DNA from 2 places in the Micromonospora sp. WMMD967 genome. Region 1 is predicted to be linked to the other one. Evidence: riboswitches for the same ligand, from Rfam matches in the RefSeq annotation. Region 1 holds a riboswitch; the other holds the start of a gene.
What was found. A riboswitch is a leader RNA that binds a small molecule or an ion and turns the genes downstream of it on or off. The one in region 1 is predicted to bind cyclic di-AMP.
Positions count from the first base shown of each region.

Region 2: linked by a shared signal. The riboswitch ahead of O7631_RS15205 (C39 family peptidase) and the one ahead of O7631_RS20545 (transglycosylase family protein) in region 1 are both predicted to bind cyclic di-AMP.

Region 1 is NZ_JARUBK010000001.1:4,583,290-4,590,442, reverse strand. It holds gene O7631_RS20565 (YafY family protein) at 1-681, opposite strand, end outside; gene O7631_RS20560 (VOC family protein) at 777-1,214, shown strand; gene dinB (DNA polymerase IV) at 1,272-2,459, shown strand; gene O7631_RS20550 (hypothetical protein) at 2,583-2,918, shown strand; gene O7631_RS20545 (transglycosylase family protein) at 3,007-3,681, opposite strand; cyclic di-AMP (ydaO/yuaA leader) riboswitch at 3,681-3,854, opposite strand; gene htpG (molecular chaperone HtpG) at 4,149-6,077, opposite strand; gene O7631_RS20535 (SDR family oxidoreductase) at 6,227-6,925, shown strand; gene O7631_RS20530 (M28 family peptidase) at 6,990-7,153, opposite strand, start outside.
Region 2 is NZ_JARUBK010000001.1:3,247,011-3,254,163, forward strand. It holds gene O7631_RS15185 (glycosyltransferase) at 1-279, opposite strand, end outside; gene O7631_RS15190 (acyltransferase) at 589-1,800, shown strand; gene O7631_RS15195 (hypothetical protein) at 1,894-2,280, shown strand; gene O7631_RS15200 (hypothetical protein) at 2,412-3,182, shown strand; cyclic di-AMP (ydaO/yuaA leader) riboswitch at 3,468-3,609, shown strand; gene O7631_RS15205 (C39 family peptidase) at 3,843-4,691, shown strand; gene O7631_RS15210 (alpha/beta hydrolase) at 4,826-5,572, shown strand; gene O7631_RS15215 (hypothetical protein) at 5,681-6,937, shown strand; gene O7631_RS15220 (CDP-glycerol glycerophosphotransferase family protein) at 6,971-7,153, opposite strand, start outside.

The sequences.
Region 1 (7,153 bases):
CACGAAGGCGACCGGGTCCGGGTGCTCGCGCGCCCGGAAACGCCAGGTCGTCGCGAACGCGGTAGCCATCCGGTCCAGGCGGAACGTCCGCCAGTCGTCGCGGTCCACGTCCCAGGCCATCAGGTACCAGCGGCGACCTGTCGTGACCATCCGGACCGGCTCGACCGTCCGCTCGTGCTGCCCACCGTTGCGTGCCTCGTAGGTGAATCGCACCCGCACCGCGTCGCGGCAGGCTCGGGCCAGCGTCACCAGCACCTCCGCGTCGATCTCGGCCACCGGACCCATGAGCGTCTCCGTGGAGCCGTGCACCGCACGCACCTCGGCGCGCAACCGTGCCGGCATGACCTGGTCGAGCTTCGTGAGGGCCCGCAGGGCCGCCTCGCCCGCGCCGGCGATCGTGCCGCCCGAGGCGAGGCGCAGCGAGACCGCCGTCGCGATCGCCTCCTCGTCGTCGAGGAGCAGCGGCGGCAGTCGGGTGCCCGCACCGAGCTGGTAGCCACCACCGACCCCCGGTGCCGCGTGCACGGGATAGCCGAGCGCACGCAGTCGCTGGACGTCACGACGCACACAACGGTCGGTGACACCGAGCTCGGCGGCGAGGTCCGCGGCCGTCCAGGACGGCCGCCGCTGGAGCAGCGCCAGCAACCGCAACACCCGCTCGGTCGTCGCCTCGACGGTCACCCGCCGATCGTTACACACAACGCGGAACGCCTCTGTCCGCTATCAACGAGAGGCTGGGCCCATGACCGACCAGGATCACGAGACAGGGAGCTGAGATGGCCCGCGACATGCAGATCACCGTCGACTGCGCCGACCCCGCCGCGTTGGCGGCGTTCTGGGCCGAGGCCCTCGGCTACCAGGTGCAGGGCCCGCCCGGGACCTTCGCGTCCTGGGAGCAGGCGCTCGACGCGATGGGGGTGCCGCCGGAGCACCGCAACGACGCGTCGGCGGTGGTCGACCCCGAGGGCTCGCGACCGCGCCTGTTCTTCCAACGGGTCCCCGAGCCCAAGCAGGTCAAGAATCGCGTACACATCGATGTGCGGGCCGCACCCGGGCTGGAGGGTGACGAACGGATGGCGGCCCTGGAGAAGGAGGCCGAACGGCTCGCCGCGCACGGTGCCACCCGGCTCAGTCGCCACGAGCCCGCTCCCCCGCTGGGTGCCGGTCACCTCGTCATGGCCGACCCGGAGGGCAACGAGTTCTGTCTCGACTGACGCCACGTTCGCCCAGGTCACTGCCGCGATCACCGGATGCCATGCGAACATGTGTACGTGTCGCCCGGTGCCAGCATCCTGCACGCCGACCTGGACGCCTTCTACGCGTCGGTCGAGCAGCGCGACGATCCACGCCTGCGTGGCCGGCCGGTGATCGTCGGCGGGGGCGTGGTCCTCGCGGCCAGCTACGAGGCGAAGGCGCGGGGCGTCCGCAGCGCGATGGGCGGCCAGCAGGCACGCCGGCTGTGTCCGGACGCGATCGTGGTGCCGCCGCGGATGTCGGCGTACACGGCGGCGAGCCGCGCGGTCTTCGAGATCTTCCGGCAGACCACTCCGCTGGTCGAGGGGCTCTCCATCGACGAGGCGTTCCTCGATGTGGGTGGCCTGCGGCGGCTGGTCGGGCCACCGGCCGACATCGCCGCGCGGCTGCGTCGGGAGGTTCGGGAGCGGGTCCACCTACCGATCACGGTGGGTGTGGCCCGCACGAAGTTCCTGGCGAAGGTGGCCAGCGGGGTGGCGAAACCCGACGGTCTGCTGGTGGTCGCACCGGACGCCGAGACGGCTTTCCTGCACCCCCTTCCGGTCGAACGGTTGTGGGGCGTCGGCCCGGTCACCTCCGCGAAGCTGCGGGAGCACCGGATCCGTACCGTCGGCGAAGTCGCCCGGCTCGGTGAGGCCGCGTTGGTGTCGCTGCTCGGGTCCGGTGCCGGCCGGCACCTGCACGCCCTGGCGCACAACCGTGACCCACGCGCGGTGCAGGTCGGTCGCCGACGCGGCTCGATGGGTGCCCAACACGCGCTGAGCCGTACCCCGCACGCCCCGGCGGAACTGGACGCCATCCTCGCCGGCCTGGTCGACCGGGTCACCCGCCGGATGCGCGCGGCCGGGCGCTCCGGGCGCACCGTGGTGCTGCGGCTGCGCTTCGGCGACTACAGCCGGGCGACCCGCTCGCACACCATCGGCAAGGCGACCGCGGACACGACGCCGCTGCTCGCCGCCGCGCGCGCGTTGCTGCGGGCGGCGCAGCCGGAGATCGACAGTCGTGGTGTCACGCTGATCGGTGTGTCGGTGGGCAACCTGGACGACAGTCCGGTGCAGCCGGAGTTGCCGTTCCACCGCGACCCGGGCGCGGAGTTGGACGCCGCGGTCGACGCGGTCCGCGACCGGTTCGGCTCGACGGCGCTCACCCGTGCGGTCCTGCTCGGCCGGGAGCCGGGTGTCGAGATGCCGCTGCTGCCGGATTGACCGATCTGCGTGCGGTGTCCGCGCGCGAGTTGCGACAGGAGACACATCACAGCAGGTCGGCGGTTTAGCCGGCGGCCGACGGGTGACCCTTGAGGGGTACAGCCTGACAAGGGGGGACCCACCATGTCCGACGACACCAGCAACCGAGCGAGCCGCGGCGCCGAGCGCCCGCACGACGTGACCGACCCGCTGCTCTGGCAACTGGCGATCGACGTGTTGAGCGCCCACGAGCCGGACGACGAGGGTCAGTGCCGCAATCTCCAGTGCGCCGGGCAGGCCTGGCCCTGCGCTGCCCGTCAGGGTGCCGAGCATTCGCTGCGCCTGTCCCGCGGCGGGTCTGACTCCGTCGAGGTGACCGTCGACGGCGGGACCGACCTGGCACCGGCCTCTCGCTGGGGTCGTAACGCCGGCCCGGTGGCGCCTCGTCGAGCACCGAAGGCGTCCGCCTCGGCGGCGTGACCCGAACCCGACCCGGCACTCGGGCTGACCAGCGCAGCACACACGAACGCTCGGCCGGTGATCCGGCCGAGCGTTCGTGTGCCGTCGGTCAGAGGCTGAGCTTCTGACCCGGGAAGATCAGACCGGGGTCGGCCCCGATCAGCTTCCGGTTGTGCTCGTACAGCGCCTGCCAGCCGCCGGACACCCGGTGGGCGTCGGCGATCTCCGACAGGGTGTCGCCCGGCTGGACCAGGTACGTCTGGCCGCCCGACGGCGACGCGGTGCGCTCATGGTTGCGGGACGCCGGCTGCTCGCCGCGCGACGGCCGCTCCTGCCGTTCCTGCCGCTCGGTGGGCTTGGCGGTGGACTTCGTCGACTTGGCGGTGGACTTCGTCGACTTCGTGGCGGAGCCGCCCGACGAGCCGCCCTTCTTGCCGCAGGTCGGCCAGGCACCGATCCCCTGCCCGGCGAGCACCTTCTCGGCGATGGCGATCTGCTCGCCTCGGCTGGCCAGATCGGCGCGGGCGGCGTACTTCTTGCCGCCGTAACCGGCCCAGGTGCTCTGCGAGAACTGCAGGCCACCGAAGTAGCCGTTGCCGGTATTGATCTTCCAGTTACCGCCGGACTCGCACTTGGCGATCGCGTCCCAGTTGACTCCGGCCTGCGCCGGGGCGGCCGGGCCGAAGAGGGCGACAGCGCCGGTGACCGCGCCGACGGCCAGGGTGCCGACGGCGAGGCGGCGGGTGGTGACCCGTCGATGACGGGGCGTGTGAACTGACGTCATGTGAGCTTCCTCCACGCCGGCGAGGTGAGCTGTCGGGTTCGGGCCGAGGAGCCCGGCCGCACGGTGGCGGCTTCACCCCGAGGTGACGTGCACCGAGGAACGTGTGGGTCCCCCGCTCCTGCCCGGGTGACTGGGTTCCGACGGCCGGGGGCAGGATTTGGCGTTGCCGGCCGTGGTGTCCGCAGTGGCGAACCCGACCGACGTTAGGCACGGTCGGTGACGATCGCCCAACCCCTGTGAAGTTGTTCACCGGGCTACGCGGGGCGTCACCCGCAGCGGTTGCGGGCGAGTGGCCACTGTGCAGAGAGCACTGTGGACCGGTTTCGATCAGGCCCGTGGCGCAGCCAGATCACGGTGTGTCGCCGAGCGACTCGACGTGTCCGTTGGTGATCGGATGCTCGACGTCGCACGCCGAACCGGCCGGCGGGTCCCCTGGTCGGGTGGCCCACCGGCCGGGTGTCGACCGTCTACAGAGTGCGCGCCAGCCGATCGGCGAGCGTCCGGGTGAAGCGGGCCGGGTCGGCCAGCTCACCGCCCTCGGCGAGCACCGCCAGGCCGTAGAGCAGCTCTGCGGTCTCGGTCAGGGCCGCCTGGTCGCTCCCCTGCTCGTGGGCCTTACGCAGCCCGGAGACCAGCGGGTGCCCGGGGTTGATCTCCAGGATCCGCTTGGTCGGGGGCACCTCGTGCCCCATGGCCCGGTACATCTTCTCCAGGGTCGGCGTGAGGTCGTGGGCGTCGCCGACGACGCAGGCCGGTGAGGTGGTCAGTCGCGACGACAGGCGGACCTCCCGGACGCTGTCGGTCAGCGTGGTGCCGAGCCAGTCGAGCAGGCCGGCGAACTCCTGCCGCTGCTGCTCGCGCTCGGCCTCGGCCTGCTGCTTCTCCTCGTCGGTGTCCAGGTCGATCTCGCCCTTGGCGATCGAGCGCAGCGTCTTGCCGTCGTACGCGCCGACCCGCTCGACCCACACCTCGTCGACCTGGTCGGTGAGCAGCAGCACCTCGTGACCCTTGGCCCGGAAGGCCTCCAGGTGCGGCGAGTTCTCGATGGCGGCCCGGGACTCACCGGTGGCGTACCAGATGTCGGTCTGGCCGTCCTTCATCCGCGAGACGTAACCGGCCAGGTCGGTGGGCTCGGTCGCGTCGTGGGTGGAGGCCACGGAGAGGATGTCCAGCAGGGTGTCCCGGTTGTCGGTGTCGTCGATCAGCCCTTCCTTGACCACCGCGCCGAACTCGGTCCAGAAGGTGCGGTAGCGCTCGGCGTGGTTGGCCTTCAGGTCCTTGACGGTGGCGAGGATCTTCTTGACCAGGCGGCGACGGACGATCTGGATCTGCCGGTCCTGCTGGAGGATCTCCCGGGAGATGTTCAGCGACAGGTCGTGCGCGTCGACCACGCCCTTGACGAAGCGCAGGTAGGTCGGGACGAGCGCCTCGCAGTCGTCCATGATGAAGACACGCTTGACGTAGAGCTGGACGCCTCGGCGACCCTGGGGGGAGAACAGGTCAAGTGGTGCGTGGCTGGGCAGGAACAGCAGCGCCTCGTACTCGAAGGTGCCCTCGCCCTTCATGTGCACGACCTCGAGCGGGTCGGCCCAGTCGTGGCTGACGTGCTTGTAGAACTCGTTGTACTCGGCGGCGTCGACCTCGTCGCGGGGCCGCGCCCAGAGCGCCTTCATGGAGTTGAGGGTCTGCACCTCGCTGGTGGCGGCCTCGCCGTCGGCGCCGGGGCGTTCGACGGTCATCCGGATGGGCCAGGCGATGAAGTCGGAGTATCGCTTGACGATGTCGCGGACGGTCCACTCGGCGGTGTAGTCGTGCAGGTTGTCCTCGGTGTCGGCCGGCTTGAGGTGCAGGGTCACAGTGGTGCCCTGCGGGGCCTCGTCCACCGCCTCGATCGAGTACGTGCCCTCGCCGGTGGACTCCCAGCGGGTGCCGCCGGTCTCGCCGGCCTTGCGGGTGACCAGGGTGACCCGGTCGGCGACCATGAACGCGGCGTAGAAGCCGACGCCGAACTGGCCGATCAGGTCCTGCGAGGCGCGCGCGTCGGCGGATTCGCGCAGTTGGCGCAGCAGCTCGGCGGTGCCCGACTTGGCGATGGTGCCGATCAACTGGACGACCTCGTCGCGGGTCATCCCGATGCCGTTGTCCCGCACGCTGAGGGTGCGGGCGTCCTTGTCGACCTCGAGCGTCACGTGCAGGTCGTCGGTGTCGGCGACGAGGTCCTTGTCGACGAGAGTGGCCAGCCGCAGCTTGTCCAGGGCGTCGGAGGCGTTCGAGATGAGCTCCCGCAGGAAGACGTCCTTGTTCGAATAGATCGAGTGGACCACCAACTGGAGGAGCTGACGCGCCTCGGCCTGGAACTCCAACGTTTCGGCCTGGTTGCTCACACCGTCTCCCATCTCGGCTCGTGCGGGGTTTCGCGGAAAGGATACGAGTCGTCACGGGCCGGGGTGCCGCCGCGTCCGGGTCGCATTCCCGATTGAGGGGGTCGTCGGTGTGACATGGCTGACTTTGGTTAACAGAAGTCAGGTGGGATAGCGTGACCGCCATGAAGATCTCTGGAAGCACCGCCCTCGTCACCGGCGCCAACCGCGGCCTCGGCCGCCACCTGGCCGCCGAACTCCTCGCCCGCGGCGCCACCGTCTACGCCGGCGCGCGCAACCCGGACACCGTGGACCTCCCCGGCGTGACGCCGGTGCGCCTGGACATCACCGACCCCGCCTCGGTGGCCGCCGCCGCCGAGCGTGCCGGCGGCGTGAACCTGCTGGTCAACAACGCGGGTATCGACACCCGCACCGACCTCCTCGACGGCGACCTGGACCTCGTCCGGCTGGAGCTGGAGACCCACTACATCGGCACCCTGTCCACGGTCCGGGCGTTCGCGCCGGTCATCGCCGGCAACGGCGGCGGAACGATCCTCAACGTGCTGTCCGTGCTGTCCTGGGTGAACTTCCCGATGCACGCCGCCTACGGTGCCGCGAAGTCCGCCGAATGGGCGATGACCAACGCGCTGCGCCTCCAGCTCGCCGAGCGGGGCGTCCGGGTCGCCGGCCTGCACGTCGGCTACCTGGACACCGACATGGCCGCCAATGTGACCGGCCCGAAGTCCGACCCCGCGGTGATCGCCCGGCTCACCGTCGACGGCATCGAGGCCGACGCGTACGAGATCGTCGCCGACGACGTCAGCCGGCGGGTGCAGGCCGGATTCCCCGGCGGCGTGGCGGCGCTCTACCCCCAGCTCCCCTGATCCACGACGCGACGGGCCGCCGCCGGCGAACACCGGCGGCGGCCCACCCGCACGACGTACGCGGTCAGCTCGCCTGCAACGCCACGTCGTCGAGCACGAAGCTGGTCTGCAACGACGAGTCCTCGGTGCCGGTGAACCTCAGGGTGACCGTCTGACCGGCGAACCCGGCCACGTTGAAGCTGCGCTGGGTGTAGCCGGCAGCCGCGTTCAGATTCGAGTACGTCGCCA
Region 2 (7,153 bases), 1.3 Mb from region 1:
GGTGGCCACGTCGAGCCCGGCGTTGCGGGCCAGGCCCAGGCCAACGTTGCTGCTCAGGTGCACGACGCGGACACCGTCGCGGCCGGCGGCGTAGGAGCGGAGCATGTCGCCGCAACCGTCCGGGGAGGCGTCGTCGACGGCGACCATCTCGACCGCGTCCGCTTCACCCGCGGGGATGTCGGCCCGGATCGACTCCAGGCACTGGTACAGGTATGCCTCGACGCCGTACACGGGCACGACGATGCTCAGCAGCGGTGCGTGCGTCGGCTCATTGACCACGCCCGCCACCTTTGACGGTCAGGGTGGCCGAACCCGGAACCTGACGTGACCGCCGATGGTGGAGTCCCTGAACTCCCCCCGAGCGGCAGGTTAACGGCGGCCGGCCCGCAGCCCACCGATCCGGCGACCGTGGCGTGCCCGTACCGCCGTGGGCGGGTGGGACACGTCCGGTTCACCCGGGAGTGACCCGGTAGGGTGCCTCGGTGCGGCCCTGCCGGGCCGTCGCGGGCGTCGCCGTCGCGTCGTCCGACGCCGCGCCGAGGAGGATACGGACGTGCTGGTGACCCTGCGGATCTTCCGGATCCCGGCATGACCAGCGCCGCTGCGGTGTCGACCGCCCGGCCCGCCGGCACGCCCGCCCGGCTGCCCTCGCTGACCGGGCTGCGCTGGATCGCCGCGTTGCTGGTCTTCGGCTTCCACGCCGGCACCATGCGGATCATCGCCGAACCGGACTACAAGGCGGTGGTCGACGCGCTGTTCACGCTCGGCCTGTCCGGGGTGCAGTTCTTCTTCATCCTCAGCGGTTTCGTGCTGGTCTGGTCGGCCCGCGTTGGCGACTCCCGGCGTACCTTCTGGCGGCGGCGGGTTGCCAAGATCTACCCGAACCACGTGGTGTTGTGGGGTGCGGCCCTGCTGGTCGCCTGGTGGTTCGCCGACCCGGTCCTGCCGGCGGTCGCGCTGGAGAACCTGCTGCTGTTGCAGGCGTGGGACCCGCGGATGGGTTGGTTCTACAGCGTCAACACGGTGAGCTGGTCGCTCTCCTGCGAGTTCTTCTTCTACCTGTGCCTGCCCCTGGCGCTGCCGCTGCTACGCCGGGCCAACCCGAAGCTGCTCTGGGTGCTGATCGTCGCGCTGCCGCTGCTGATCCTCGCGCTCTGGCCGGCCCAGCAGTTGGTGCCGGAGGTGAGCCGGTGGTGGTTCACCCAGATCTTCCCGCCCGTACGGTCGCTGGAGTTCTGGTTGGGCGCCGTGGCGGCCGAGCTGATGCGGCGGGGTCTCTGGCGCGGCCCGGGGCTCACCGTCGCCAGCCTGGTTTTCGTGGGCACCTGGGTGGCGGCCGCGCAGTGGATCCGCGCGGAGTTGTGGACCACGCTGCTCGCCGTCGCGTACCTCCTGGTGATCACCGCCGCCGCGGACGCCGACGTGCGGGACAAGCGCTCCCCGTGGCGGTCCCGGCCGCTGGTCTGGCTCGGGGAGGTCTCGTTCGCCTTCTACCTGGTCCACGTCCTGGTGATGACGAGTGTGCTGCGGTGGAGCGGTGACTGGGGGGCCGGGTTCACGGGCTGGCGCGGACCGGCGGTGGTGCTCGGCTTCCTGGCCGTGAACCTGGTCCTCGCCGGGCTGCTGCACCGCTTCGTGGAGACGCCGATGATGCGTCGACTCGCACCGCGCCGCCCGGCCCGTCCGGCGTCCGTTCCGCGGCAACGCGGGGCCGGTCCCGCCGCCGACGGCCCGCCGGCCGACGCCGCCGGGAAAAGCGGGCAGACCAACGACTCATCACGGTACGTCGACTCGCGCTGACACCGTCCACCCTGCTCAGTGGGGTTCGGCGCGGCGTGCGACGACACGCCCGTGGTCGGTGCGTCGAGGTCGGCACGACGGTAGCGTGAGGTCGTGCTTCCGGTCGCGTTCACCTGTCCGCTGTGGTGGGTGGCGCGCTGGGCGACGCGGGTGCTGACCAGCCTCGCCGTCGTCGCGGCCCTGGCGCTCGGCGCGGGCCCGGCCTCGGCCGCCGTGCCAACCCCGTTCGGCCTCGGATCACTCCCGGCGACCTGCCCGTCCACCTGCGCACAGGGGGCGGTGCACGAGGCGCAGGCGGCGACCGGGGAGCCCGTCGAGGAGTCCTCCCCAGCGGGGTCCGTCGACCCGCAACCGGCTGCGCCCGGCGACCAGACCACCGCACCGACCGGCCCGCGGCCGGTGCGCGCGGCCGAGTCCGACCGGCTGCCCCTGGTCCACAGCCCGAGCAGCCGGGCACCCCGGGCACCACCCGGGCGCTGAGTCACCGGGACGAGCGTCCCGCCCCGCCGCGCCTGTCGACCCACCAGCTCCGCGCCCCGCCGGCCCGTGCTCTGCCCTGGCCCGGTGGCGGTGGGGCTCCCATCGCATCGCTCTCTCCCGAGGTGCCGACCATGGAGACCGCTGTCTTCTACCAGTTCGTGACCGAGGTGCCGCAGGCCGCCGCCATCTGGTCCACCCTGTTCCTGCTGGCCCTGGGCGTACTCGCCCTGCTGGTGGCCCGCCCCGAGCGGGAGACACCCCCGGACGCCCCGCGCACTGCCGCCCTCACCGCTCGTGAGGTGGCCGCCGCCGAGGCCGCCGACACGCGCCGGTACGCCGAGGAGGTGGCTGTCGCCGCGACCGGGGCGGCCCGGACCGCGCAGCGGCGACGTGCTGACTGGCTGACCGCTCAGGAGGAGATGGAACGGGCCTGGGCCGCGTACGACGAGGCGGACACCGCCGCCCGTCGCTTCGCGGGCGCTGGGGCGCTGCCCACCCCGCAGACCCCCCACACCCCGGCCGAGTACGCCGCCCGCGAGCGCTACCTGCACCGGGCCGCGATGACGGCGTACTGGCGGGGTGACCTGAGCATGGCGCAGCTCGGCGACGTGTTCGCGCACCGGCGCGGCTGGGATCCCCGGCGGCACCCGGTCGAGCAGGAGGTGCTGCTCAGCCGGACGATCCGGGACACCCGGCTGGCCGACTACCAGGCCGCCGCATCCCGGGAGCGGGCTGCCTGGCGGGACGCGGAACTGGCTGCCGACTCAGCGCGGGCACTCGCGACGGAGAGCTGCGCGGCGGCGGCCCGGCTGCGACCGAACCCGCTACCCGCGCGGCGAACGGTGACCGGTGCGTTCCGCCCCGCTGTCGTGGCGCGATGGCGGCCGGCGCGGGCGAGTTGAGCCCGATCCGTGACGTGAGCCGGGTCACGCCGACCGGAATTCGGGCGTCCGGCACGATCGGCGCGAATCTTCCGGTGAATCTGGCCGCGTTCTCGGCGGCCTGTCCGGTTGTCGCCCGTAGGCGTCACCGTAACCGCTTGTCCCATCGAGTCACGTCATCGGCAATACGCGCAGAAATTGCCGCTCCATTTCAGGTTTACGCAGGTGGGGCTGGCTTGGCAGGGGTGCGGACGGGCCAGTACTGTCGTCCCGTCCGGTGCGGTAACCGATCGCAAGAGGCGACGCCGCGCCGACCCGCTCAATCGTGATGAACGAACCGGGGACCCACCAGTAAGTCCGGGGTGAATCCGCGAGCCAGAGCCCGCGGTAGGGCGATCTTCCCGCCCGAATCCGTCAGCTAACCCGGTAGGCGGTGTCGGAAGGAGTTCCATCCTCGTGCAGCACCTTTCCACCCCTCGGTTGTTCCCTCGCCTCCACGGCGCAGCGGTGCCCCCGCTCATTCGTCCAGTGACGGTGAGCTGACCCCCCGGGTCATCGCCTAACCGCCCGGCCACGCCGGGCGTTCCCCTGAGCGGTTCACCATCCGCGGACCACGGTCCGCGCGCTGGCGCCTGCCCGGATACCGGTCCGGTCGCCGGTGTGCCGCTCTCCCCCCGATCCGTGGAGGACCCCGTGAAGCACACCCTGCAGCGTCAGCTCCGCCGTTTCGCCACCGAGCGTCCGTACCAGATCGTTGCCGCCTCGGCCGCGGCCCTCGCGATCGCCACCACCACTGGCGCCCTGCTCACCACCGCCGACGACGCACCCGCCGGCCAGCGCACCGCGACCACTGTCGCCGAGATGCGCAGCGACGTCGCCGCCTCCCGCGGCGAGGTGCGTGAGGCGTCCCCGTCGGCCAGCGCCGCGCCGAGCACCGCCGCTCCGGCCACCACCGCCGCGTCGCCGGCGGCCAAGGCCAAGGCCAACCCCGACCTCACCCGTAAGCCGACGCCGCCGAAGCCGCCCGCGACCAAGGTGCTGGACTACGACTACGAGGCGCAGAACACGTACTACAACTGCGGCCCGGCGGCCACCCGGAACGCCCTCAGCGCCGCCGGTATCGACCGCACCCAGGAGGAACTCGGCGCTGAGCTGGGCACCACCGAGATGGGCACCAACTCCGCCGAGGACACCACGCGGGTCCTCAACGCCGAGGTGAAGGGCTCCCCGTACCGGACCCGGATGTTCGCCGGCGCCCCCAGCCCGGCCCAGATGGACCGGCTCCAGGCCGACGTCGTCAAGGCCATCACCGACGGCCGTGGCGTGGTCGCGAACGTCGTCGGCGACGCCGTCGACACCAACGGCGGTTACCACTCCTACGGCGGCGGTCACTACATCGCCGTCGTGGGTTACAAGGACAACGGCCGTACCGTCCGGATCGCCGACTCGGCCAACGCGGCCGACCCGTCGTACTGGATCACCACCATCGACCTGGCCAACTGGATCGCCAGCCGGGGCTACTCCGCCTGACCCAGGCACGCTGACCGCCGCGGGCGTCGTCCCCCACGAGGGGCCGACGCCCGCGGCGTTCTCGTCGGTGCCGTCGGTGTCCTGCGGAGGCGTCGACTCTCGTACCGGGCCGTGAACCGTGGGAGACTGCGGCCGTGGTGGATGAATCGGGTGGTCAAGCCGGTCGTGGGCGGGTCCTGCTGCTCCTGCACGGAATGGGCACGACCGGGGACGTCTGGTTGCCGTGGGCGCCGCTGCTCGAGCAGCGCTGGGCGGGGCGGTGGCTGGCGCCGGATCTCGCCGGCCACGGCTGGGCGGCACCGCTGCCGTCGTACACCTTTGCGGGGTTCGCCGACCGGATAGCGCGCGGCCTGGCGCCCGGTGACCGGCTCGTCGTGCTCGGGCACTCGCTGGGTGGGGTGGTCGGCCTCGCGCTGGCCGCCCGCGCCGCCGGGACGCCCGTGGACGCCGTGGTCGGGCTGGGCATCAAGGCCGTCTGGTCACCCGACGAGCTGGCCCGCGCCGCCGACCTCGCCGCCCGCCCGGTCAGCTGGTTCGCCACCCGCGCCGAGGCGGCGCGCCGCTACCTTCGGGTGTCCGGCCTGGCCGGCCTGGTCCCGCCGGACCATCCGGTGGTGGACGCCGGCCTGCGTCAGGTCGACGGCCGGTGGCGCCTCGCCATGGACCCGACCGCGTTCGCCGTCGGCGAGCCCGACCTGGCCGCGCTGCTGGCGGCGACCGACGCGCCGGTCGTGCTGGCGCGCGGGGAACACGACCCGATGGTCAGCGACGAACAGCTCAAGGAGTACGGGGTCCCGGTCGCCACGTTGCCCGGTCTCGGCCACAACGCGCACGTGGAGGACCCGGCGGCCGTACTGGCGCTGCTCGACCCGTACCGCTGAGCGGTCCCGACCGGAAATATCGGTCGTGCGGTCGCACCTTCGACACCTACATTCGGCCGGATGCCTGCTATTGATCCGTCCCTTGTGGTCACCGTGAGCCTGAATGTCGTGGACGCTCGACTCGACGATGCCGCGCGTCGGTGCCGGTCCCTGCTCGCGTCGCTCGGCGCGGTGGGTCTGGTGGCGTCCCGCACCGAAGCCGACGGGCCCCGCGACGGGGTGGACGTCGACCTGACGCTGATGCCGTCCGTCCCGTCCGTTTCGGGCGCTGAAGCGGTACGTCACCTGGCCGCGCCACTGCTGACGCGCTTCCGGTGGAGCCGTGGCGATCTCGAGGTGGACGAATCGGCGGCCGGTCACCCGATGGGTTTCGCCGCTGGTCGTGAGCGGACGACCGCCGGCGTGACGCCGATCTGTGTGTCTATCTGCGCGGCCGATGACACCGAAGGCGAGTGGTGGGACCCGCCGAAGTGGCTGCCCACCGACGAGGCCGTCGTTCCTGTCCGGCGACGGGTCAGACGACTGCCGGCTGCGGCGTCCGACGACGACGTGGTGGCCCGGGTGCACGCCCGGCTGACCGCCCCCGACCTCGACAGGGCTCTGGTCCGCTGCCTTGCTCTGCTCGGGCGGCCGGACGTGTGGTCCGTCGACCTGCGGCAGTCGGCGACCGACGGCGGCGTCTGGAGTCTGGCCCTGCTCCTGGTGCTGCCTCTGGTCGACGTGTCACCGCAGGATCCCTTCGGGACCGGTGTCGCCGCCGTGGCCGCCGAGTTCAGGTTGCCGACGGGGCACCTACGCAGGTCACCGTTGGGAACGTGGATGGTGGCGGCGATGGAGACCACCCGGCCGCTCGGCGACGCGCCGGCGGTCGAGGCGCTGTACGTGCGGACCGGGATCGACCCGTTCGACCCGGGACCGGTCGACCGGCCGGTGGAGACCCGGGAGATGGTGCTGCGAGGGCGGGACGAGGACGGTCCGGACGAGGCCGAGTTGAGCCGCACGATCGAGGAGGCCTTGCGAGACGCCGTACGTGTCCTGCTGGTGGTCGACGTCACCAACCCGGTTGCGGACGCCAGGGCCGTGGTCCGGGGCCTCTGTCGAATCGAAGACGATGACATCGATTCCACCAGCACCGAGACCCTGGCCGACGGACGGCTGCGGATCGTCGCTCACCTTGGGGCCACGTTGCTGACCGCCGAGGAGATCGTGAAGGTCGTCGTCGCGTCGACGGATCTTCACCCCTGGGTGCGCTCGGTCCCCGGGTCGGCCGACGGCCTCACGACCGCCGAATGGATTGCGCCGGCCGACACTCGCGGGGTCGTCCGGGTCGAGGTCAGGGCAGGGTACCGGCTCGGGCTCAGCTAGCTGTCAGTGTCCGGCACAGCCCGACGGGCCGGGTCAGGCGAGAGGGGAGAGCTGCGGCGACCGCTCGGCCGCGGTGTCCGGTGCCGACGTCAGCTCGCGGCGGGCGGCGTTCAGGAAGGCGTCGGCGTACGACTCGGCGGGGAAGTCGCCCAGGTAGCGGCGGCGGGTGGCCCACCGCGCCTCGGCCAACGGGTCGGTGTCCAACAGGTCGGTCAG